DNA from 3 places in the Mesorhizobium sp. M4B.F.Ca.ET.143.01.1.1 genome. Region 3 is predicted to be linked to each of the others. Evidence: predicted binding sites of a transcription regulator. Region 3 holds the regulator's gene; each other region holds the start of a gene.
What was found. Region 3 encodes HrcA, which represses chaperone genes, less so after heat shock. Its sites were predicted from a motif close to GTTAGCACTCNCNNNNNGNGAGTGCTAAC; they were not measured.
Positions count from the first base shown of each region.

Region 1: a site for HrcA is predicted at 2,021-2,049, ahead of groES (co-chaperone GroES). Genes of this name have one in related genera too.
Region 2: a site for HrcA is predicted at 5,918-5,946, ahead of EN786_RS35520 (co-chaperone GroES). Genes of this name have one in related genera too.

Region 1 covers NZ_SRSR01000009.1:63,484-71,412, reverse strand. Annotated here, with positions in the region: gene EN786_RS22175 (LysR family transcriptional regulator) at 1-719, opposite strand, end outside; gene EN786_RS22170 (SDR family oxidoreductase) at 827-1,588, shown strand; gene EN786_RS22165 (hypothetical protein) at 1,585-1,824, opposite strand; gene groES (co-chaperone GroES) at 2,111-2,407, shown strand; gene groL (chaperonin GroEL) at 2,477-4,129, shown strand; gene EN786_RS22150 (pilus assembly protein TadG-related protein) at 4,478-6,535, shown strand; gene EN786_RS22145 (TadE/TadG family type IV pilus assembly protein) at 6,535-7,140, shown strand; gene EN786_RS22140 (TadE/TadG family type IV pilus assembly protein) at 7,137-7,577, shown strand; gene EN786_RS22135 (TetR/AcrR family transcriptional regulator) at 7,656-7,929, opposite strand, start outside.
Region 2 covers NZ_SRSR01000037.1:4,829-12,757, forward strand. Annotated here, with positions in the region: partial or broken gene EN786_RS35465 (ATP-dependent DNA ligase) at 1-154, shown strand, start outside; gene EN786_RS35470 (DUF892 family protein) at 232-741, shown strand; gene EN786_RS39590 (DUF982 domain-containing protein) at 1,211-1,744, shown strand; gene EN786_RS35480 (DUF982 domain-containing protein) at 1,762-2,049, shown strand; gene EN786_RS35485 (Hsp20 family protein) at 2,352-2,828, shown strand; gene EN786_RS35490 (Hsp20/alpha crystallin family protein) at 2,923-3,432, shown strand; gene EN786_RS35495 (DUF982 domain-containing protein) at 3,805-4,182, shown strand; gene EN786_RS35500 (hypothetical protein) at 4,519-4,734, shown strand; gene EN786_RS35505 (DUF982 domain-containing protein) at 4,818-5,138, shown strand; gene EN786_RS35510 (usg protein) at 5,122-5,400, opposite strand; gene EN786_RS35515 (hypothetical protein) at 5,424-5,765, opposite strand; gene EN786_RS35520 (co-chaperone GroES) at 6,100-6,414, shown strand; gene groL (chaperonin GroEL) at 6,477-7,929, shown strand, end outside.
Region 3 covers NZ_SRSR01000023.1:12,260-20,188, forward strand. Annotated here, with positions in the region: gene EN786_RS32865 (EamA family transporter) at 1-26, opposite strand, end outside; gene EN786_RS32870 (low molecular weight protein tyrosine phosphatase family protein) at 155-475, opposite strand; gene hemW (radical SAM family heme chaperone HemW) at 535-1,692, opposite strand; gene rdgB (RdgB/HAM1 family non-canonical purine NTP pyrophosphatase) at 1,694-2,341, opposite strand; gene EN786_RS32885 (VOC family protein) at 2,341-2,751, opposite strand; gene rph (ribonuclease PH) at 2,936-3,652, opposite strand; gene hrcA (heat-inducible transcriptional repressor HrcA) at 3,789-4,871, shown strand; gene EN786_RS32905 (hypothetical protein) at 4,949-5,146, shown strand; gene EN786_RS32910 (sorbosone dehydrogenase family protein) at 5,261-6,610, shown strand; gene EN786_RS32915 (LysE family translocator) at 6,937-7,554, shown strand; gene cysK (cysteine synthase A) at 7,750-7,929, shown strand, end outside.

The DNA.
Region 1 (7,929 bases), on a different contig from region 3:
GGTGCCTGGTAGAGGCCGAAACCCTGGAGCACCAGCGTGGCGGCCGTGTCGGAGTTGGAAACCGTGACCCGCGACGGCAGCACGATCTCGCGCACCTTGCCGTCGACGGTGAATTCCAGCGGCATCACCTGCCCGGTGCGTGACGAGACGAAGCCGATCATCACATGGCCAGCCAGCTCGTCCAGGTCACGCGGCAGGCCCTGGCGCTCGACATAGTCGGCGCTGGCGAGCGTCGCCTCGCGCGCGATGCCGATGCGGCGCGCGATCATGTCGCTGTCCGGCAGCGTGCCGGCGCGCACCACGCAGTCGACGCCCTCGCGCACGAGGTCGACGAGGCGGTCGCCCTCGCCGATATGCAAGCTGAGCCCAGGATAGCGGGCGAGCAGCGCCGGCAGTTCCGGGATGACGACGGTGCGAGCCAGGTTGCCGTTGATGTCGATGCTGAGCCGCCCACGCACCTCATGCGCGCCGAAGCCGCCCTCGGCATCCTCGATGTCGGCGAGGATGCCGATACAGCGCTGGTAATAGGCGTCGCCGTCGAGCGTGGTGGTGACGTGGCGGGTGGTGCGCCGAAGCAACTGCACACCCAGGCGCTCCTCCAGCTGCTTGATCGCGGCGGTGGCGCTGGAGCGCGGCAGACCGAGATCGGCGGCGGCAGCGGTGAAGCTGCGCCTTTCCACGACGCGGGTGAAGAGCCGCATGCTGTCGAACCTGTCCATCAGCGATTGTTCGCACAAGCTGAATAGTGTTGGCAATCCGTGCCCGATTATATCGTCCAGCAAGGCGAGTATATGCATCTCCATCCAAAACAGAAGGAGTTCTCGCCATGACCACTCGGCCCATCGCTCTCATCACCGGCGGCAGCCGCGGCCTCGGCCGCAACACTGCGCTCAGCCTCGCCCGCAAGGGCGTCGACGTCATCGTTACCTATCACTCGCGCGCCGACGAAGCTGAGGCGGCTGTCGCCGAAATCGAGGCTGCCGGCGGCCGCTCCGCAGCACTCCAACTCGACACCGGCGGCATCGCCACCTTCCCCGCCTTCGCCGAGGCGTTGAAGAAGACGCTGGAGGAGACCTGGCAGCGCGACCGCTTCGACTATCTCGTCAACAATGCCGGCACCGGCCTGCGCAAGATGATCGCCGAGACGACCGAGGAGGAGTTCGACACGCTGATGAACACCCACCTGAAGGGCGTGTTCTTCCTCACCCAGGCGCTGCTGCCGCTGATCAATGACGGCGGCCGCATCATCAACATCTCCAGCGGTCTCGCCCGCTTCGCCGCACCCGGCTCGTCGGCCTATGCGATGATGAAGGGCGGGATCGAAGTGTTCACCCGCTATCTCGCCAAGGAACTCGGCCAGCGCGGCATCACCGCCAACACCGTGGCGCCGGGCGCAATCGCCACCGACTTCAACGGCGGTCATGTGCGCGACAATGCCGAGATCAACCGCATGGTGGCCGGCGTCACCGCGCTCGGCCGGACCGGCGTCGCCGACGACATCGGGCCGATGATCGCCTCCCTGCTGTCGCAGGACAATCGCTGGGTCAACGCCCAGCGCATCGAAGTCTCGGGCGGCATGAATATCTAGGTAACCTGGCGGATCAGCCCTTCGAAGCCGTCGGCGAGATTTGAATTGCCGGCGGCGACGAAGCTCGAAAGGCGCCTGGCTCGCCCAGGAGTCTTGTTGGCATCGAGCAGCACCGCCCTGCCTTCATGCATGACGAAATCGAACTTGCCATAATCGAAACCAAGTTCACGCCTTATAGCGCGAAGCTCGTCGGGAACCGGAACAGGTTCGCGGCGGATCGTATCGTCGCCGTTCACGAGACTTTGCGGAGAGCGATGCCCGCTGCTGGTGCTGCGCGCGCCGAGGCGTTAAGGGGCACCGATATATTCCTCCGCGATCCCGTCGGCGAAAGACCGCGTTCCTCGTGCGAATGCGGGTCGGGAAAAATTTCGCGCGGTTCGCTCCTTGCGCGCGCCTTGACTCTCGAAACCCTCCGGCCTATCTCAGCGCCACGTTAGCACTCGCCTTGCGTGAGTGCTAACTCATATCCGGCTTCGCCGGATGGAGGAACAGTTCTCACCGTTCTCATCGAGGAAGACACTAATGGCAAAGTCCAAGTTCCGCCCGCTTCATGACCGCGTGGTCGTTCGCCGGGTCGAATCCGAATCCAAGACCGCCGGCGGGATCATCATCCCGGATACGGCGAAGGAAAAGCCGCAGGAAGGCGAGATCATCGCCGTCGGCTCCGGCGCCCGCGACGAGGCCGGCAAGCTCGTGCCGCTGGACGTCAAGGCCGGCGACCGCATCCTGTTCGGCAAGTGGTCCGGCACCGAAGTCAAGCTCAATGGCGAAGACCTTCTGATCATGAAGGAATCCGACATCATGGGCATCATCGGCTGAACATCGGCCTCACCGTCAACTGAATCTTGAATCTGCGGGTTCGACCCGAACCCCTGACAGGAGCTTACAATGGCTGCAAAAGACGTAAAGTTTTCCCGTGATGCCCGCGAGCGCATGCTGCGCGGCGTCAACATCCTCGCCGACGCGGTGAAGGTGACCCTCGGCCCCAAGGGCCGCAACGTCGTCATCGACAAGTCGTTCGGCGCCCCGCGCATCACCAAGGACGGCGTCACCGTCGCCAAGGAAATCGAGCTTGAGGACAAGTTCGAGAACATGGGCGCGCAGATGGTCCGCGAAGTCGCTTCGAAGACCAACGACATCGCCGGTGACGGCACCACGACGGCGACCGTTCTGGCGCAGTCGATCGTCCAGGAAGGCCACAAGGCGGTTGCCGCCGGCATGAACCCGATGGACCTGAAGCGCGGCATCGACCTCGCCGTGACCGAAGTCGTCGCGGCGCTCGGCAAGGCCGCCAAGAAGATCAAGACCTCCGAGGAAGTCGCCCAGGTCGGCACGATCTCGGCCAATGGCGACGAGTCGGTCGGCGCCATGATTGCGGAAGCGATGCAGAAGGTCGGCAACGAAGGCGTCATCACGGTTGAAGAAGCCAAGACCGCCGAGACCGAGCTCGAAGTCGTCGAAGGCATGCAGTTCGACCGCGGCTATCTCTCGCCCTACTTCGTCACCAATGCCGACAAGATGGTTGCCGATCTCGAGGACGTCTACATCCTCCTCCACGAGAAGAAGCTCTCCAACCTGCAGGCCATGCTGCCGGTGCTCGAGGCTGTCGTGCAGACTTCGAAGCCGCTGCTCATCATCTCGGAAGACGTCGAAGGCGAGGCCCTGGCCACGCTGGTCGTCAACAAGCTGCGCGGTGGCCTGAAGATCGCCGCCGTCAAGGCGCCGGGCTTCGGTGACCGCCGCAAGGCCATGCTGGAAGACATCGCCATCCTCACCGGTGGCCAGGTCATCTCGGAAGACCTCGGCATCAAGCTCGAGAACGTGGGCCTCAACATGCTCGGCCGCGCCAAGAAGGTGTCGATCTCCAAGGAGAACACCACCATCGTCGACGGCGCCGGCAAGAAGGCCGAGATCCAGGGCCGCGTCGCCCAGATCAAGCAGCAGATCGAGGAGACCACCTCGGACTACGACAAGGAGAAGCTGCAGGAGCGTCTCGCCAAGCTGGCGGGGGGCGTCGCGGTGATCCGCGTCGGCGGCGCGACGGAAGTCGAGGTCAAGGAAAAGAAGGACCGCGTCGATGACGCCCTCAACGCGACCCGCGCGGCCGTGGAAGAAGGCATCGTCGCCGGCGGTGGCGTGGCCCTGCTGCGCGCTTCGGGCAACCTGAAGGCCACCGGCGCCAACTCCGACCAGGCCGCCGGCATCAACATCGTGCGTCGCGCGCTGCAGGCTCCGGCCCGCCAGATCGCGGCCAACGCCGGTGCTGAAGCCTCGATCGTTGCCGGCAAGATCCTGGACAACAAGGGCGCCACCTTCGGCTACAACGCCCAGACCGGCGAATATGGCGACATGATCGCCATGGGCATCGTCGACCCGGTCAAGGTCGTTCGCACCGCCCTGCAGGACGCGGCCTCGGTCGCCGGCCTCTTGGTCACCACCGAAGCCATGATCGCCGAGGCTCCGAAGAAGGAGTCGGCTGGCGGCATGCCCGGCGGCATGCCCGGCGGCGGCATGGGCGGCATGGGCGGCATGGACTTCTAAGAAGTCCATAAAGCACGCCCATCAACTAACAATGCTCAAGCCCGCAAGCGGGCTTGAGTGGCGGCATGGATTTCTAATCCAGCCTCTCTCGCGAAGCATACGGAAAGGGCGCCGAAAGGCGCCCTTTTTCGTTGTCGCTAACGCTGCCTCGGCGAAGGCCCTTGCTGCTCTAAGTCCTGCATGCTGACTCTTTCCTGAGCAAATTGGCAACCAAATCAGCTATTTCGATCAAGCGCTTGTGACGCGAGCCAGAAATTGTAGGACAATAAATTTTAACACATTCACGGTTACTAAAGAACGGAGCACCGCAAGGTTGCTCGAGATTGCAGCGTTCTTCAGGTCAGCCTCATGCAGATTTTCCGGCGGTTTTCGCGTAGCCGCGACGGCAACGTCCTCATCATCTCGGCCCTGGTGCTGCCGCTGCTCATCGGCATGGCGGCGCTGGTCACCGAATATGGCGGAGCCCTGGTCGAGCGCTCCGACAACCAGCGCATCGCCGACCTCTCGGCGTTTGCCGGCGCGCTTGCCTACAACGCGACGAAGTCCACCGATCAGATGAAGGCGACGGCGGTCAATGTCGCCGTCCTCAACGGGGTGCCCGCGGCCGACGTGCAGGCCTCGCTGGTGACGTCGCCGAAGACCAGCGGCATGAAAGCTGTTTCGGTGACGATCAACACACCGAAATCGCTGATCCTGGCCCGGGTGCTGCAGGACCGCCAGCAGTTGAACATCCACGCCAACTCGATCGCAGAAGTCGGTGCGGCGGCGTCGACACCCGGCTGCATGCTGGCGCTCGACGGCACCCAGACCGGCATCACGCTTTCCGGCGGCACCAAGATCAGCGCGCCGAAATGCACGGTCTCGTCGAACAACACGGTGACGGTGCCTTGCGGAACGACCATCTCGGCGATCGGCGTCAACTACAATTCGACGACAGCACCAAGCCAGCCCTGCAGCGGCATCACCGGCACGATCTCCAAGAAGTACACGGCCGATCCGCTGGCCGGCAACACGGCCGTCGCCGCCGCCGTCGCCCGTATCACCACCGTGGCGGCGCTTTCGACGACGAGCGCGCCGACGGCGCCGACCACCCCCACCGGCAGCGATATCGCCTTCGCGTGGAACCAGAGCTCGACGCAGAGCCAGGCAACCACGCTCGGCTGCACGGCCAGCTGGGCATCGGCGACCTCGACCTGGACGCTGAATTGCGGCAGCAAGACCACGGTCAACCTGGGCACCATCACCATTGGCGGTGGCATCAACCTCAATTTCGCCACCAGTGGTGCTGCGAGCACCGTCTACAACATCGCCGGCGACCTCACGACCAGCGCCACGACCAAATTCGGCCCCGGCACCTACAATTTCGCCAAGACGCTGACCACGGCCGGAACCACGACCTTCGGCGCCGGCACCTACAATTTCGGCAAGCAGGTGACGACCGCCGGGATAACGACGTTCGGCGCCGGAACCTTCAACTTCACCAAGGGCCTGACGACCGGCGGCGGCGCCACCACGACCTTCGGCGCCGGCACCTTCAAGATCGGCATCAGCGACAACACCTGCGGCGGCACCGCGCGTGTCAGCCTCTGCAACACCAGCACGCTCACCTTTGGCGGGCCGAGCACGTTCGAGCTGCCCGGTGGCTTCAACAACACCGGCGGCGCGACGCTGACCTTCGGCTCCGGCACCGCCAACAGCTACAAGATCGGCCCCGGCAGCAATGGCGATGCCATCACGCTCGGCGGCGGTTCCAAGACTATCCTGGCCGACGCCACCAGTTCGGGCGTGTTCCAGGTGGTCGGCAATGTGAACGGCGGCGGTGGCGGCAGCTGCTTTGTCGTGCCGGCCACGGCGCAGCACGACATCGAAGGCAACTTCATCGGCTCGGGCGCCATCCTGCTCGGCGCCGGCATCTACACGGTGGACGGCTATTTCGCGCTCGGCGGCAGCGGAGGCGGCAGCGCCAGCTGCGGCGGCTCGACGATCAGCATCAGCGGCACCGATGTGACGCTGGTGCTGTCGGGCAAGGCCAAATCGAGCTCGGGAAGCTGCAACGGCTATGTCTTCTGCGTGGCGGCCGGCTACAGCAACATCGTGCTCACCGCGCCGCAGACCGGCGCCACGGCCAAGCTCGCCGTGATCGGGCCGACCTCGACCTCGGTCACCGCCGGCGCCACCTTCGCCGAAGGCGGCTCCAATGCGCAGATCTCCGGCGCCTTCTATTTCCCCTATGGCCCGATCATCATGAACGGCGGCTCCAGCGTGCTCGGCTCGGCCACCGACGCCACCAAATGCCTGCAGATGATCGGCTCGCGCATCACGCTGTCGGGCGGCACGGCCGCTGCGAGCGAATGCATCGCCGCCACGAGCGCCTCCACCGCGAGCAAAGTGAGCTTGGTCCAGTAATGATTTCAAACATCCTTCGCCGCCTGCCGCGCTTGTTGCGCGGCTCGGCCCTCGCCCGCTCCCTCTGCCGCGATCGATCCGGCGTCTCGGCGGTCGAGTTCGCGCTGGTCAGCCCGGTGCTGATCACCATCCTAGCCGGGACCGTCGATATCGGCGCTTCGCTCAAGGCAAAATTCGATCTGACCTCGGCGATCTCGGCCGGCTCCAATTATGCCCTGCTCGGCGCCGACAAGGTGACCTCGACCGGCGGCGCCACGCTCGCCGCCAACATCATGGCGGTGGTGACCAGCGGCCTCAGCGGCACCGGCGGCACCATCAAGGTGGTGGTCAACAATGGCGCGTCGATCACCTACAACGCCAGCACGGCCACCGCGAGCCAGAGCGGGACGGCATCCAACGCCGACCTCTGCTATTGCCCGACCGTTTCGGGGACCACCGTGACCTGGGGCACCTCGGTGACCTGCAGCGCCGCTTGCCCCAAGGGCGGCATTTCCGGAAAGTTCGTGGCCATCACCGCAAGCAGGCCGTTCGCGCCGCTGTTCGGCGGCCTCGGCATCGTCAAGAGCGGCAACATCGGCGTCGAGGCCATGGTGCAGCCGCAATGAAGGGCCTGTCGTCATTTCTCCGCGACAGGTCCGGCGCCAATGCGGTCGAGTTCGCGCTGCTTTCGGTGCCGCTGCTGATGGTGCTGTTCGGCACGGTGGAGTTCGGCCGCATGTACTGGGTGCAGCACGCGCTGCAGGAAACCGCGACCTCGGCGGCGCGCTGCGTTGGCGTGCTGCAGAGCGGGTGCACGAAAAGCGGCGTCTACAACTCGGCCAGCACCGTCAGCTACATCAGCACCATGGCCGCGACCGACGGCATCGCGCTGAGCGGCAGCAACATCACCGTCAACAACAACACGACCTGCTCGGGCCTCAGCGGGTTTTCGACGGTGCGGATATCCTACACATTCTCGACCGTGCTGCCGACCTTCCTGACCGCGCTGGCCAATGGGCCGCTGCTCAGCGCAACGGCCTGCTTCCCCAACCAGGGCGCCTAGAGCGTTTCTCCATTTCACGGAGACGGCGAACGCCCTATCTCTCTGCTTTGACACAATTCCGGAGGCGCATGAACTGCTCTAAACGGTAGCTTCCTCGCGCTCCGCCGCCTTGCCGGCACACACCGCCGCCTCCACCAGCGCCGTCACTTCATCGGCCACGGCCGTGAGCGGCCCGTGGTCGCGGGTGGCTCGGGCGATCACCATCAGGCCCTCGAGCGAGGATTCGACGAGCAGCGCAAGCGCCTGCGCGCGCCGCTCGGGCACCCCTGCCCTGACGAATGCCTGGCGCAGCAGGCCAATCCACTGCTCGAAGGCCGAGCGGCACAATTCCGCCAGCTCCGGTGTTGGCGAG
Region 2 (7,929 bases), on a different contig from region 3:
GGTCGCGGCCAGGACCGGCGCTCCCTCACCGAAGGGCCTCGCCAAGGAAAAGGCTGAGTGGCTGAGACCGGGGCTGGTCGGCCGCGTCAAATTCCTGAAGGGGGAGGAGAAACTTCGCCACGCCTCGCTGAAGGATTTTTGGGAAGCGAACTAGGCTCGCTTCGGCGGTGACCTACAGGAACAAACCGCATCAGCAGACGTTTGGCTCCGATCAAATCATGGAGACAAGCAATGTCCGAATCGCGCGAATGGCTGATCCAATGGCTGAGGGATGCTCACGCCATGGAAGAACAAGCCGAGACCATGCTATCGGGCCAATTGAGCCGCATCGAGAGCTACCCCGACCTCAGCGATAGAATCCGCATCCACCTGGAAGAGACCAGAGAGCAGGCCAAGCGGTTGAGAACCTGCCTGGACGGTCTTGAAGAGGGGTCTTCCATGCTCAAGGACGCCGGCGGCAAGCTGACCGCGATGGCGCAGTCGCTCAGCGGCGTGTTCGCCGGCGACGAGGTCATGAAGGGATCATTGGCCAGCTACACGTTCGAGCACATGGAAATCGCTTCTTACACCATCCTCATCGCTGCTGCGAATGCGGAGGGCGAAGCCCAGATCGTCCGCGTCTGCGAGCAGAATCTGCGGGAAGAGGAAGCGATGGCTGAGTGGCTGAAAAGCAACCTGCCACAAGTTACGGAAATGTTCCTAGCGCGGACAGCGGCCGATCGCGACAGCGCCAAACGCTGACTCTGGTGCAATCGGCGGCTTGGTCAAGCGGATGCTAATATATTCGACTTGTCGGAAAATTGTTCGGAACCGAAATTGCCGCGTCGCGCTTATAGGACAGTGGCAACCCTCATTCTCTCGGGTCCGTGGCCACGAATGAGAGCGACCCGTCGCTTTGTGGAAGACGACGGGCCGCCTCAGACTTTTCTTCACTTGGAGATGGCTGCAACAAATCGGCTTGGACCGTTATTCCGTCATGAAAAACGTGGATGACTTCCGCAGCCAGGGCGTTTCGGTGTTCCCTATCTTCCTCGACCGTGCGCAAGGCCGTGTGTGGACCCGTTCAAGACCGTGCTCGGACCGGGCAGCGATGCCGAACACGCGCCCACGCCGCAACGGCTCGACCTTCTGCCAATAGGCGAAGGGGTGCAGAACCAGCCAATTGGCCTTGGAGGCCAACCTTTTCGTTCTTGGCTCTTTCGTTAATGGAATGGACTACCTACCGGCAGATACGCTTGGCGAGGCGTCGGCGCTCATCGGCACGCTCGACGAAGACCCTCCCCGAGCTCGCTTGCGACATTATCGAGAGCTAGGTTCCCAGAAATTTTGCGACTGTGATCATCCGATCTTGACGCTGGAAATCGGCCGCAGGTCGCCGCCGTTCGTTGGGGCGACCATCGTCAACAACCCGAAATCGTTCAAAGAATTGGAGGTTTCTATGAGCGAGAGAACATTCGAAAGCCCTGTGTTCGTGAGAGCCGCGGAAGGTCTCATTCAGGAAATAGCCTGCCTTGAGGATGCCTTCGATTTCCTTGATGAATGGCCCTCGCACCGGCGCCGCATAATCTATGAGACCGCGAAGCGGGCATGCTGCCGCGCCTTCGACGGCAGCGTGCCTTTGCAAGTCGCCCGCGACGCGTTCGCCGGCTTTGCCCGGTCGGTGAAAATCCTCGAGGATGTTACAACGGCGATGCCCTGGATGGCCGGCGCGAAGATGGGCCAGACCGGCGGCGTTGCCGCCTGACTGTTCGGAGGGAGGAAATGATGCTTTCCCAGCCTTTCGAAAAGCCCGTTCGCGTTTGGGTCGGGCTTGGTTTTCCGCGGCAGTTGAACTCCGTTGTCGATGCCTACCAGTTCGTCACGGATTGGTGTGGCAACAGTCCGGAGCAAAAGGCGGCGATCCGCGCCTGCAAAGCCGCGCTGGCCGGCGACATCGACGCAGAGACCGCGCGCGGCATTCTCGTGCGGTTCGCGGGGAAGAAGGACATCCTGGTGGAAGACGGAACGATGACGCCAGTCAAAACCACGGGGAGACCGTTGCACGTCTGATAAGCAATCGACCTCGGGGCGACGGCCATTCGGCCGCCGCCCCGAGGTCACCAGCCGCAATGCGCCGCAATCCCGTGGCGCGGCATAGTCTTGAAGATCGATACCTCTCCGCCTTGGCATTCCGCCAAGACCTTCCCGAGCGGACTAAGCAGGCAGACTGCCTTTCAGACCTTGAATGGCGAAATCGCCTAACTAAATCGTAAAATGCCGGAGGCCCATTTAGGGGACCGGCCTGTCGGACGGATGCAAGAAGGCGTCCGACAGCAAGCTTGTACCCATGTTGCTCAAAGGAGGATGTGGCTATGAGAAACACTTTCGACTTCACCCCCCTGTTCCGGTCGGGCATCGGCTTCGACCGAATGTTGAACGCGCTCGAAGCCGCGAGCCGTGTGGAGACAGTCGACAACTGGCCTCCCTACGATATCGCCAAAAAAGGGGAGGACGACTACCGCATCACCATGGCGGTGGCCGGCTTCTCGCAGGATGAGCTGGACATCACCCAGGAGCACAACATGCTCATGGTGTCCGGCCAGAAGCCCGCGGAAGACAATGCCGAATACCTGCACCACGGCATTGCCGAAAGGGCCTTCCGTAGACGGTTCGAACTGGCTGACCATGTCAAGGTCGTGAACGCCAGCCTCGTGAACGGTCTGCTGACGATCGATCTCAAGCGCGAGATTCCTGAAGAGATGAAGCCGCGCCGCATCGAAATCGGTAGCGTCAAGGCAAAGCCGAAAGCCGAGGCGAGGCAGATCGAGGCCGACACCCAGGCTGCCTGACGCTGTCCGGTGACCGACTGGACAAGGCGCCGGACGATGGGCCCGGCGCGCCGGAAAGTATTGTAATCCATGACCGAACAGAAGGAGACGACATATGAGTGTCCGTGATCTTATTCCGTGGAGCCGTGGCAATGGCGACCAGCTTCCGAGCGTCTTTCGAGACAATGATCGCGATCCGTTCCTGTCCTTGCATCGCGAAGTGAATCGATTGTTCGACGACGTGTTCCGTGGCTTTGATTCCAGCCTGCCGGCCTTTGGCAGGGCTTCTTCCTTCGGCGGCGGCTGGCCGAGCGTCGAGATTTCCGACGGCGAGAAGGCGGTCAAGGTGACCGCCGAAGTACCCGGTCTGGAGGAGAAGGACATCGAGGTCCTGCTCGACGATGGCGTGCTGACACTGAAGGGCGAGAAGCGCTCGGAGATGGAAGATAAGGACAGGCAGTTCTCGGAGCGCTACTACGGCCGCTTCGAGCGCCGTATCCGCCTCGGTTACGAGGTCGAGCAGGACAAGATAGACGCCCGCTTCAACAACGGTGTGCTGACGGTCACGCTGCCGAAGACCGCGAAAGCGCAGTCCCAGGCGAAGCGCATCGAAATCAAGCACTGAGGCAGTTGGGGCGGCGGCGGATTGAGCCGCCGCCGTCCTTCGCCAATCGGGGAGGGATACAATGATGCAGAACGCCACGCAGATCGCATCGGAACTGTCACGCGGCAAGGGGCATGGTCGTTGTCTTCGTGACAGGAAGCCCAGACCAGATCCTCCCACCCTCGGTTCAGGGCGGCAAGCTGCGAGCCAAAGGAAAATGAATTGGGCGCGGCTAGCCGGCACTGCGGATTTCTTCGGGCGGAGGGTCATTGAATCGGAAGCCAGTCAAACCGCCGCGGAAGGGTGGAAACCCGGTGTGCCAATCTCTTGAACTCAAAAGAGGCACTTCCAATATTTTTTCTGTGACCCGTCGCGTCACAGCGGAAATTGTGCGTGTCCTTGCACGGCTATTCCCGCGAATGGGTCTCGTATGCGCTCCACGGCCAGAAGGAGGTTGCTATGGAAAGTGGAACGTTCAAGCAGCCGATTTTTGTGAGGGACGACGGCTTCGTTCTCCGAAGGATCGACTGTGTTATGGATGCCATAGAGTTCCTTGAGGAATGGCCGGTCGAAAGACGTGGCCTTCTTCACGCGGCGGCATCTGAAACGTGCTGTTCCGCTTACGACGGCGGGAAGTCTGTCGAGGCGGCACACAAAACCTTTACGACTTGGGCTCGCAGGGTCGGGGTTATCGAGGATGTCCCCGTGGCGCCGTCATGGATGACAGGGCCGAAGATCGGCGCGGACCACTCTTTGGAAACTGATGCCTGAAATTCGCAGCGGCGGTCTCCGTACCGCCGCAGCATCCGGTCGATCGCGAAAAGGATCAGTCCAAGCGGAGAGCGACATGGCCTCGGATCTCTCTGATCATCTGAAACCACGACGAAGCGCCAGTCCTTGGAGCGCTGGCTGGGAATGCGAGTTGGCAAGGAAGAAATTGCCCCCGCCAGATAGGCTTCCTGCCGATGCGGATCGGGACCGGGCGACCAGCCCATGGATGCGATGCCCCGTAGCTGCTAGCCCTACGCCCTTGACCCAGATGGCGTCGAGGATGCCATCGAGAAGCCCGTGGTGGCGTCCGTTTCCGGACATGGAGGGAGGTCAACGATGATAATGACACGTGAGGACGTTGTCTCGGTCCTTGGGCCGATGGACGAAACGCTCATCGCCGATATCTTGTCCACCGGCGCCTCATTCGAGGAACTCAGTGAGGCCTGGGCCTGGCTCAACGGCGATGAGGCGCTGATGGGCGAAGGACGGCCGCTGCCGGGCACGCGCGTCGCCGAACTGATCGACCTCCTTGATGCCGACAAGGACGATTGAGCGCTCCGATGCGGCAAGAGCTCCTTGGCGCCCCGAGCAGGACGATTGCTTGCTGGCAAAAGACGTGAAAAACGGAGGAAGTGATGAACGACGTTCGTTTTCCCGAACCTGTTACCCTGGAATTTTCCCCCGCCTCGCGCAAGGTCGCCAGCAGCTTCGAGGCACTGGAATGCCTGGACCAGCAGTGGCCCCATTGGGCGCGCGGAGGGAGTTGGCGTGCTGCCGCGCGCGCCTGCCGCGACGCGCTGGACGGATGGCGCAGCGCACGCGATGCGCACAAGGCCTTCCTCAGGGCGGCAAGGCGGGCTGGGTTGGTTCTGCCGGCAGCGCGCGCTCCTCGCAAGTCAAGCCAACCACGGATGATCGGCGCCCTGCGGCCCGAGAGCTTCATTGGATGGCAATGACCCCGTCGACGGCGCGCCATTCCGACGGCTTGATCAGCCGGTGGTGGGCAACGCGCACGGAGTGCAGCGCGCCGTCCAGCTCGCTTTCCCAATAGTCGAGAAAGCCTTTCAGCTCCGGGAAGTTCGGCGCAAGATCGTATTCCTGCCAGACATAGAGCTGAAGCAGGCTCGGGTGGTCAGGAAAATGGTAGTGGATTTCGGCCGTGGTCAGGCCGTAGCCTTCCATCTGCAGGAGGAATTCCCTGCTGACCGCAGTGACCATATGCGTCTCCTTGACTTACGACATCAGGCGTCCAGGCGGTCAGACATGTGCCTGTGGCCACTCTCAGCCGGGATCGGGCGGTTTGCGTCGTCCAGCCGGCATAGGGCATCCATGATCTGATCGAAGGTGATCGTCTGCTCGGCTCCCGGCGGTCGGCGCAGCGTCGGAACGGATTCCACCGCGCAGGCATCCGAGGCCCAGGACGAGAGGATCGCCCGCTTCTCCTGAATGTCGAGCGTATCCTCCTTAAGGACGTCGTCTGGATGGGTGAAATGGCGCGCCGGCGACAACAAACGGTCGAGCGCGAGGTCGGATGTTTCGGGAACAAGAGAAGGAATGATCGGCTTGGGATTGTGTCGGTCCATCGTGGTCCTCCGTCTTTCCAAAAGCTCCTTTGTCAGACTCCTGTTTTGAGGCCATCGCCGGCGGCGAGGGCTCGGATTATTTTGTTCCTTCGTCGGAAAATTCAAGCGGGAATGCGCGGCTGTAATCCAAATTAGCCACATGTTTTCATGTCACTAGCACTCGATTGGTGCGAGTGCCAAAAAATTCTGCCGAACCTCTTGAAACCGAAAAGTCGCAGAACTAGCTCGATATGCGCGCGATGCCCGCGAGGGTCGCCGCACCCCGCACCGATCCGATATTGCCGGTCCGGTGTGGAAGAACCTCAAAAATCTGTTTGTCCAGAAGGAGAACGATATGGTGTTCCGTCCATTGCATGACCGTATCCTGGTCCGCCGCATCGAGGCCGATGAAAAAACGGCCGGTGGCATCATCATCCCCGACACCGCCAAGGAGAAGCCGCAGGAGGGCGAGGTCATCGCCATCGGACCTGGTTCGCGAGATGAGAGCGGCAAGCTCACGCCTCTCGACGTCAAGGCGGGCGATCGCATTCTGTTCGGCAAGTGGTCCGGCACTGAAATCAAGCTCAACGGCGAGGACCTGCTCATCATGAAGGAAAGCGACGTGATGGGCGTGATCGAGAATGCTGCGGCGGTCAAGAAGGCCGCCTGACCGGGGCTTCGATAGAACCCTCAATCAAGTCAATGAAAACTGCCCAGACAAGGAGTGATCCAATGGCTGCCAAGGAAGTCAAATTTCATTCCGATGCCCGCGAGCGCTTGCTGCGCGGCGTCAACATCCTCGCGGACGCGGTGAAGGTGACCCTCGGCCCCAAGGGCCGCAACGTCGTCATCGACAAGTCGTTCGGCGCCCCGCGCATCACCAAGGACGGCGTCACCGTCGCCAAGGAAATCGAGCTTGAGGACAAGTTCGAGAACATGGGCGCGCAGATGGTCCGCGAGGTTGCCTCGAAAACCAACGACATCGCCGGCGACGGCACCACCACCGCGACCGTGCTTGCCCAGGCGATCGTTCGCGAAGGCGCCAAGGCGGTTGCATCGGGCATGAACCCGATGGACCTGAAGCGCGGCATCGACAAGGCCGTCGAAGCCATCGTGGTTGAGCTGAAGACCAATGCCCGCAAGATCACCAAAAACGACGAGATCGCCCAGGTTGGTACGATATCGGCTAATGGCGACGCCGAGATCGGCCGCTTCCTTGCGGAAGCCATGCAAAAGGTCGGCAATGAGGGCGTCATCACGGTCGAGGAAGCCAAGACCGCCGAGACCGAACTCGAAGTCGTCGAAGGCATGCAGTTCGACCGTGGCTATCTCAGCCCGTATTTTATCACCAACCAGGACAAGATGCGTGTCGAGTTGGAAGAGCCCTATGTGCTTATCCACGAAAAGAAGCTGTCTAATCTGCAGGCACTGCTCCCGGTGCTGGAGGCTGTCGTTCAGTCATCCAAGCCGCTGCTGATCATCGCCGAGGATGTGGAGGGCGAAGCGTTGGCGACACTGGTCGTCAACAAGCTGCGCGGTGGCCTGAAGGTCGCTGCCGTCAAGGCGCCCGGCTTTGGGGATCGTCGCAAGGCGATGCTGGAGGATATTGCCATCCTCACCGGCGGGACCGCGATCTCGGAAGATCTTGGCATCAAGCTTGAGAATGTCACGCTGGCGATGCTCGGCCGCGCCAAGAAGGTGGTGATCGAAAAGGAGAACACCACCATCGTCGACGGGGCCGGCTCGAAGAGCGAAATCCAGAGCCGCGCTAGCCAGATCAAGGCGCAGATTGAGGAGACGACCTCCAATTACGATAAGGAAAAGCTGCAGGAGCGGCTAGCCAAGCTCGCCGGCGGTGTCGCCGTCATCCGGGTCGGCGGCTCGACCGAGGTCGAGGTCAAGGAGCGCAAGGACCGCGTAGACGATGCCATGCATGCGACGCGCGCTGCGGTCGAGGAAGGCGTATTACCGGGTGGCGGCGTAGCGCTTCTGCGTGCGGCCAAGGCACTGGACAGGGTTCAGGCCGAGAATGAGGACCAGAAGCACGGTATCGAGATCGTGCGCCGGGCGATCGAAGCGCCCGTGCGACAGATCGCCGAGAATGCCGGCGCGGAAGGATCGATCATCGTAGGCAAGCTACGCGAGAGGCCGGAATTCGGCTGGGGCTGGAACGCACAGACCAACG
Region 3 (7,929 bases):
TGCCAGGAAGAAGCGGTCAGGTTCATTTCGGGTGGCCTTGTCGGTTTTCTGTCCGCAAGTGCGTTAACCGGATACCGCGAAACGCGCACCACCAGAAGCGCAATCGGCAGGGCTTGGAGATTGGCTGCGCCATCAGCGCTGGCACACCGCTTCTTTACAGATATCGCGGCACCTTAGCCTCGAGCAGCCGCACCAGCTCCGGGTCCATGAACTCGTAATTGTCCGGAATGTCGAGGCAGATGACCCTTGCCCGCTTCAGGCTCGCCTTGAATTTCTTCTGCAGCTTGGCGCGGTGCGCCTTTTCCATCACGAAGATGATGTCGGCCCAGGCGACCAGCTCATGCGTCAGCGGATTGTCGGCATCGTGATTGGTGCCGGCCGAGGCGACCTCGATATCCCTTCGTTTGGAAAACACCTGCTCGGCCGTCGGGCTGCGCAAGCGGTTCTGGCCGCATACGAAGAGGATGTTCTTCAAGGGCTTTTACTCAAGCATGATCTTGTCCGAAAACCGGCTTCCACTTTTCGGGATCATGCTCAGCGCGCCAGGTCCGCCACCACGGCATCGAGCACGATCATGCCGGCCGTCGTGGCGCGCAGCCGGGAATTGCCGACCGGCGCGACAAGCCCCTCTTCCTGCAGCACCGCCAGTCGCGCGCTTGACAGGCCGCGTCCGGAAAACGCCTCGTAGCGCGCAAGATCGATGCCTTCGGCCAGCCGCAGCCCCATCAACAGGAACTCGTCGGCTTCCTCGGAACGCGTCAAAATCTCGCCGCCGGTGACGCCATGGCCCTTGGCCTCGACCAGATTTGCCCAGGTTTCCGGCATCCTCTCGGCGATGGTGACCGTGCGGCGCCCGTTCTCGACGAAACGGCCATGCGCGCCGGGGCCGACGCCGACATATTCGCCGTAGCGCCAGTAGGTCAAATTGTGCCGGCTTTCCGCGCCAGGCCTGGCGTGGTTGGAAATCTCGTAGGCCGGCAGCCCATGCGCGGCGGTCACCTCTTGCGTCAGCGCGTAGAGATCGGCGGCATGGTCGTTGTCGGGAATGGTGAACTTCTTCGCCGCGTGCAGCGCGTGGAACGGCGTGCCTTCCTCGATGGTGAGCTGGTAGAGCGACAGATGGTCGGCGGCATGGCCGATGGCCTGCTCGAGCTCGGCTCGCCAAGCCTCCGGCGTCTGGTCGGGCCGCGCATAGATCAGGTCGAAGGAGAGGCGCGGAAAGATCTCGCGCGCGAGCCCGATGGCATGCAGCGCCTCCTCGACATTGTGCAGCCGGCCGAGGAAGCGCAGGTCCTTGTCGTTCAGCGCCTGTACGCCGAGCGACACGCGGTTGACGCCGGCGGCGCGATAGCCGCGGAAGCGCTCGGCCTCGACCGAGGACGGGTTGGCCTCCAGCGTCACCTCGATGCCATCAGGCACCGTCCAGTTCCTCGCCACCGCATCCAGCACGGAGGCCACCGTCTCCGGCTTCATCAGCGACGGCGTGCCGCCGCCGAGGAAGATGCTGGTCACCTCGCGCGGTCCGGTGCGGGCGCGCATGGTCGCCAGCTCCGTCGCGAACGCGCGCGCAAAACGCTCCTGGTCGACCGGCTGATGGCGGACATGGCTGTTGAAGTCGCAATAGGGGCACTTGGCCGCGCAGAACGGCCAGTGGATGTAGACGCCGAAGCCGGGGCTGCGGTCGAGCAGCATCTCAGGCCGATCCCAACCTGGCGCGCGCGAATTTCTGGAAGGCGCGGGCGCGGTGCGACAGCGCCGTCGGCTGGCCCGGCTTCCAGCCGTGTTTTTGCTCGGCGCTCATCTCGCCGAAGGTCTTTTCGAACCCATTGGGCAGGAACACCGGATCGTAGCCGAAGCCGAGCGTGCCGCGCGGCGGCCACACCAGCGTGCCTTCAGCCTCACCGCGATAATATTCGGCCTCGCCGTCGGGAAACGCCAGACAGATGACCGCGACGAAACGGCCCGTGCGCTGCGCAGCTTCGGCCGCGCCGACCTCCTGCAGCGCCACTTCCGTGCGCTGCATGGCCATGCCGAAGTCGCGGCTGGCGTCGGGCGTCTCGGCCCAGTTGGCGGTGTAGACGCCGGGCGCGCCGTCGAGCGCGTCGACGCAGAGGCCGGAATCGTCGGACAGTGCCGGCAGGCCGGTGGCCTTGGCCGCGGCATATGCCTTGATGTAGGCGTTCTCCTCGAACGTCGTGCCGGTCTCGTCCGGCTCGGGCAGGCCGTATTCCTTGGCCGATTTCGCCTCGAAGCCGAACGGCGCCATCAGGTCGGCGAACTCGCGCAGCTTGCCCTCATTGTGGCTGGCGACGACGATCTTGTGTCCGTTCAAAGAATGCATCACAGGCCCCAGATCCTTGGCTCGGCGAATTCGATCGAATTGCCCGAGGGGTCGCGAAAGTAGATCGAGCGCCCGCCTTGCGGCCATTCGAAGTCGCTTTCGATGGCGATGTTCCGTGCCGCGAGGTGCTCGCGCCAGCCGGCGATCTCGTCGGCGCTGGCGGCAAAGCAGAGATGGCCCTCGCCCACCGTGCCATGCGCCGGCACCTTCAGCCTGGCGTCCGGCGCCGGCGGGATTTTGGTCGCCTCGGCGTTGAACAGCAGCAGCACGCCGGTCCCGCAGCGGAAGAAGACATGGCGGCCTTCGACCCTGGCGATCAGTTCGAGGCCGAGGATGTCGGAATAGAAGGCTTCGGCGCCATGCAAGTCTGTGACGTAGAGCGCCGATTCAAGGATCGCGGAGGGTATCACGAAGCCCCCCTCTCTGCCCTGCCGGGCATCTCCCCCTCAAGGGGGGAGATTGGCTGTATCGATTGCCTCAGCCAATCACCGGCGTAGCCAGATGGGGGCCGGCGTGGAAGCTTCCAATCTCCCCCCTTGAGGGGGAGATGGCCGGCAGGCCAGAGAGGGGGGCCCAGGCTCGGCATTCGAAAACCTACGCCACCGCCATCTGCTGCAAACTCACCAGGCGCGAAATTCCCTTCTTGGCCAGGTTCATCAGCGCCGCGAACTGGTCCTCCGAGAACGGCTCGCCCTCGGCAGTACCCTGGATCTCGACGATGCCGCCCTTGCCGGTCATGACGAAATTGGCGTCCGTGCCGGCCGAGGAATCCTCGAGATAGTCGAGATCGATGACCGGCTGGCCGTCATGGATGCCGCAGGAGATCGCCGCGACGTGGTCCTTCAGCACCTTGGAAACGCTGGCCATCTGGCGGGCTTCCATCCAGCGCAGGCAGTCATGGAGCGCCACCCAGCCGCCGGTGATCGAGGCGGTGCGGGTGCCGCCATCGGCCTGGATCACGTCGCAGTCGACGGTGATCTGCTGTTCGCCCAGCGCCTGCAGGTCGACCACGGCGCGCAAGGAACGGCCAATCAGCCGCTGGATCTCCAGCGTGCGGCCGCCCTGCTTGCCGGCGGAGGCCTCGCGGCGCATGCGCTCGCCGGTCGAGCGCGGCAGCATGCCGTATTCGGCCGTCACCCAGCCCTTGCCGGAATTGCGCATCCAGGCCGGCACCTTTTCCTCCAGGCTGGCCGTGCACAGAACATGCGTGTCGCCGAATTTCACCAGGCACGAGCCTTCGGCGTGCTTGGAGACGCCGCGCTCGAAGGAGATGGCGCGCATTTCGTCGGATTGGCGTTTGGAGGGGCGCATCGAGGCCTCTTGTCTCTGGTTCTTAAGGATTCGTGGCCGGCTTGTAGACGCATGCGGCGCATGGCGCAAAGGAAAATGGACCGGGTTGCGCGGGCACCGGCTAAGTCTATATTTGAACCGGAGGTTTTTGGCTCGAATGACCAAGGCAGTCGATCCGGCATCGCAGTCGCCCGTGCTTCAATCGCTCGATATGCGCTCGCGCGACATCTTCAGGCGCATCGTTGAATCCTATCTCAGGGATGGCGAGCCCGTCGGTTCGCGCAGCCTGTCGCGCATCCTGCCCTCCTCGTTGTCGCCCGCCACCATCCGCAACGTGATGAGCGACCTCGAGCATCTCGGCCTGATCTACGCGCCGCACATCTCGGCCGGCCGCCTGCCGACGCAGACCGGCCTGCGCTTCTTCGTCGACGCCTTCATGGAGCTCGGCGACCTCTCCGACGACGAGCGCCGCATCATCGAGGCGCAGGTGCGCGCCTCCGGCTCCGGCGCGTCGCTGGAGCACATGCTGACCGAGGCCAGCCAGATGCTGTCGGGCATGTCGCGCGGCGCCGGCCTGGTGCTCGCCGCCAAGAACGAGGTGGCGCTGAAGCACATCGAATTCATCCAGCTCGAGCCGACCAAGGCGCTGGCCGTGCTGGTGTCGCAGAACGGCGATGTCGAGAACCGCGTCGTCGACCTGCCCGCCGGCACCACCGTCTCGCAGCTGCACGAGGCGTCCAACTTCCTCAACGCCCACATCCGCGGCCGCACGCTGGCCGAGGCGCGCGTCGAGATCGCCCGCATCAAGGACGAGACCAGGGCGGCCCTCGACACGCTGTCGCAGGATCTGGTCGAAAAGGGCCTCGCCGTCTGGGCCGGCGCGGAAAGCGGCCTGCCGGCGCGCCTCATCGTGCGCGGCCGCGCCAATCTGCTCGAAAACGTCACCGCCCAGGCCGACATCGAGTTGCTGCGGCATCTGTTCGAGGATCTGGAGACGCAGGACGGCTTGATCCAGCTGCTCGATCTCGCCGAGGAAGGGCCGGGCGTGCGCATCTTCATCGGCTCGGAAAACAAGCTGTTTTCGCTGTCGGGCTCGTCGCTGGTGGTGGCGCCCTATCGCGACAAGGATGCCCGCGTCGTCGGCGCGCTCGGCGTCATCGGCCCGACGCGGCTGAACTACGCCCGCATCGTGCCGATGGTCGACTATACCGCGCAGCTGATTTCGCGCATGTTGCGGTAAGGTGTGATCCGGGTGAGACCGGCCTGACCTGGATCTCAACACACCGTGGAAGGCACAAGCAGCAAGGGAGCAAAAGAATGGCGCTGGAATCGCTCAAGGCCCAGATCAGCCTGCTGCTCGAGGAAATGGTCAACCAGCCCGAGGACCAGCACGAGATTCAGGAGCAGCTGCGCGAGAAGCTGCAGGAATTGCGCGCCATGGGCCTGCCGCTGCCGGCCGATCTGGTCGAGCTGGAAAAGCGCCTGGACGATGATTTCTACGCCGAAGGCAGCTGAAACCATCCCTCAAATCGGCGTGTGCCTGATGTCCCAGGCGGAACGACCGCCGCATCCGCCCGTTCACTATTCGCGACGGCGCCGCGTGCGGCGCCGAAACCCCTGGAGGCCAGGATGATCCGATTTGCCGGCCTTGCGGCTGCCGCCTTGCTGCTTGCAACGACGGCCTCTGCCCAGCAGGCCGGCGAGCCGGTGCTGACCGGCAAGAAGGCCTTCGGCGACTGGAAGGCCGACAGGCCTGGCGTGCGCCGGCTGATCAGGCCGGATGATCTGCAAAAGCCCTATGTCAGCCGCTCCGTGTCGAACGGCGCCGGCGTGGCGGATCGGCCGGAAGGCGCCAGGCCGCTCGTGCCATCAGGCTTTTCCATCGAACTCGTCGCGTCGGGCATCGACAATCCGCGGGTCGTGCGCGCGGCGCCCAACGGCGACCTGTTCGTCGCCGACAGCAAGGCCAGCCAGATCCGCGTCTATCGCCTCGCCGAAGGCAGCGCCAGGCCGGCGCAGGAGGCGATCTTTGCCACCGGCCTGACCCGGCCCTACGGCATCGCCTTCTATCCGCCGGGCGACAAACCGCAATGGGTCTATGTCGCCAACAGCAACAGCGTCGTGCGCTTCGCCTATCGCGACGGCGACCTCAAGGCCGAAGGCATGCCGGAAACCATCGTCCCGGAAATCCCCGCGAACCATCACTGGACGCGCGACATCGCCTTTTCGCCTGATGGCAAGACGCTCTATCTGTCGGTCGGATCGGGCTCCAACGTCGCCGAGGACATGGCCGCCGAGCCTGAAGGCGGGCTCGAGCAATGGGCGACGTCGGCGCCGCTCGGCGCCACCTGGGGCCCGGAGGAAGGCCGCGCCGACGTGCTGGCCTTCGATCCGGACGGCAGCAACCGGCGCAGCTTCGCCACCGGCTTGCGCAACTGCTCCGGCATGACCGTGCAGCCGCAGACGGGCGCGCTCTGGTGCGTCGTCAACGAGCGCGACGAACTCGGCGACAACGTGCCGTTCGAATACGCGACGACGGTCAGGCAGGGCGGCTTCTACGGCTGGCCCTGGTACTATATCGGCGCCAACGAGGACCCGCGACACGCGGGCGCGCGCGCCGATCTTGCCGGCAAGGTCACCGTTCCCGACGTGCTGCTGCAGGCGCATTCGGCGCCGCTCAACATCGCCTTCTATGAGGGCGGCAGCTTCCCGGCCGACTACAGGGGCGATGCCTTCGTCGCTTTGCACGGCTCCTGGAACCGCGGCGTGCGCACCGGATACAAGGTGGTGCGGTTGAAATTCAAGGACGGCAAGCCGACCGGCGAGTATGAGGATTTCGCCACCGGCTTCGTCATCTCCGACGACGACGTCTGGGGCCGGCCGGTCGGCGTCACCGTCGCCAAGGACGGTGCGCTGATCCTGACCGAGGACGGCAACGGCACCATCTGGCGTGTTATTTACGGGGACGGCCGGTCCTGAGAAACCTTACGCTGGTCGACCCCCACTCCGTCTCGGCTTCGCCGAGCCACCTCTCCCCCGATCGACGGGGGAGAGGAAAGGCGCCAAGCTTTTTTGCAGTCAACGCTCGCCAAGCAAGGCTCCCTTCCTTTCCCTCCGGAGGGGGGAAAGGTGACGCGGCGTAGCCGCGACGGATTGGGGGAACCACGTGGCAATCAAGCCTCGGGCCGTCAGTTAGCCTTGTAAGGCGAAGACCACGATGGTCTGGTGCAATGGATTCCGACCGTGAGGGAATTCAACCCTCGCCTGTTCCATGCGATAAGACCCTCCGATCTGGAACCTTATCCATGACGCTCACCGGATTCCTCGCCTACAGTGCAGCTCTCGGCATCGCCGCCGCCATTCCGGGTCCCGGCGTCACCGCGCTTGTGGCGCGGGCGCTGGGTTCCGGCTTCCGCTCGTCGCTGGCGATGTCGTTCGGCCTGATCCTCGGCGACCTCACCTACCTCACCGCCGTCATGCTCGGCCTCGCCTTCGTCGCGCAGACCTTCGGCATGGTCTTCCTTGCCATCAAATGGGCGGGTGTCGCCTATCTCGCTTTCCTCGGCTGGCGCTTCTGGACCAGCGGCATCTCGCCGGAGACTGTCGAGGCGCGCAAGGGCAAGGGCGGGCTCGCCGCCTCCTTCCTGGCCGGCCTGACGGTGACGCTCGGCAATCCGAAGACGATGATCTTCTATATCGCCATCACGCCGACCATCGTCGACCTGAAGGCGGTGACGCTCGCCGACTACGGCATCCTGGTCACGCTCACCGTCCTCGTCCTGCTGGTGGTGCTGGTGCCCTATCTGGCGCTGGCCGCCAAGGCGCGCTGGTTCCTCAAGTCGCCGCGCGCGCTGAAGGCGCTGAACCGCACCGCCGCCGGTTTCATGGTTGGCGCGGCGGCCGCCATCGCCGCCCGTCAATAGGCTGCAATCTCAACCGGCCTCCATTTCGGGGAAAGCATTCCGGAAACGGGCCGATCCGGAAAATGCTTTTCCGGGGCGGCAGCGTTTTCAGCACGCGCCCCACTCGGATATTTTCGGCCGGCAGCCTATCTTGCGCGGCTGAAAGCCCTATTCTGTCGCTTGATGCAATTGCCTGCCTGACCTGGGAGCGAAACAATGAACAAGCCCGTCACCTCCGCGCGCGTGCCCGGCCGCGGCCGCGTCTTCAATTCGATCACCGAGACGATCGGCGACACGCCCCTGGTGCGGCTCGACAAGTTCGCCAAGGAGAAGGGCATCGTCGCCAATCTCCTGGCCAAGCTCGAATTCTTCAACCCGATCGCCTCGGTCAAGGAC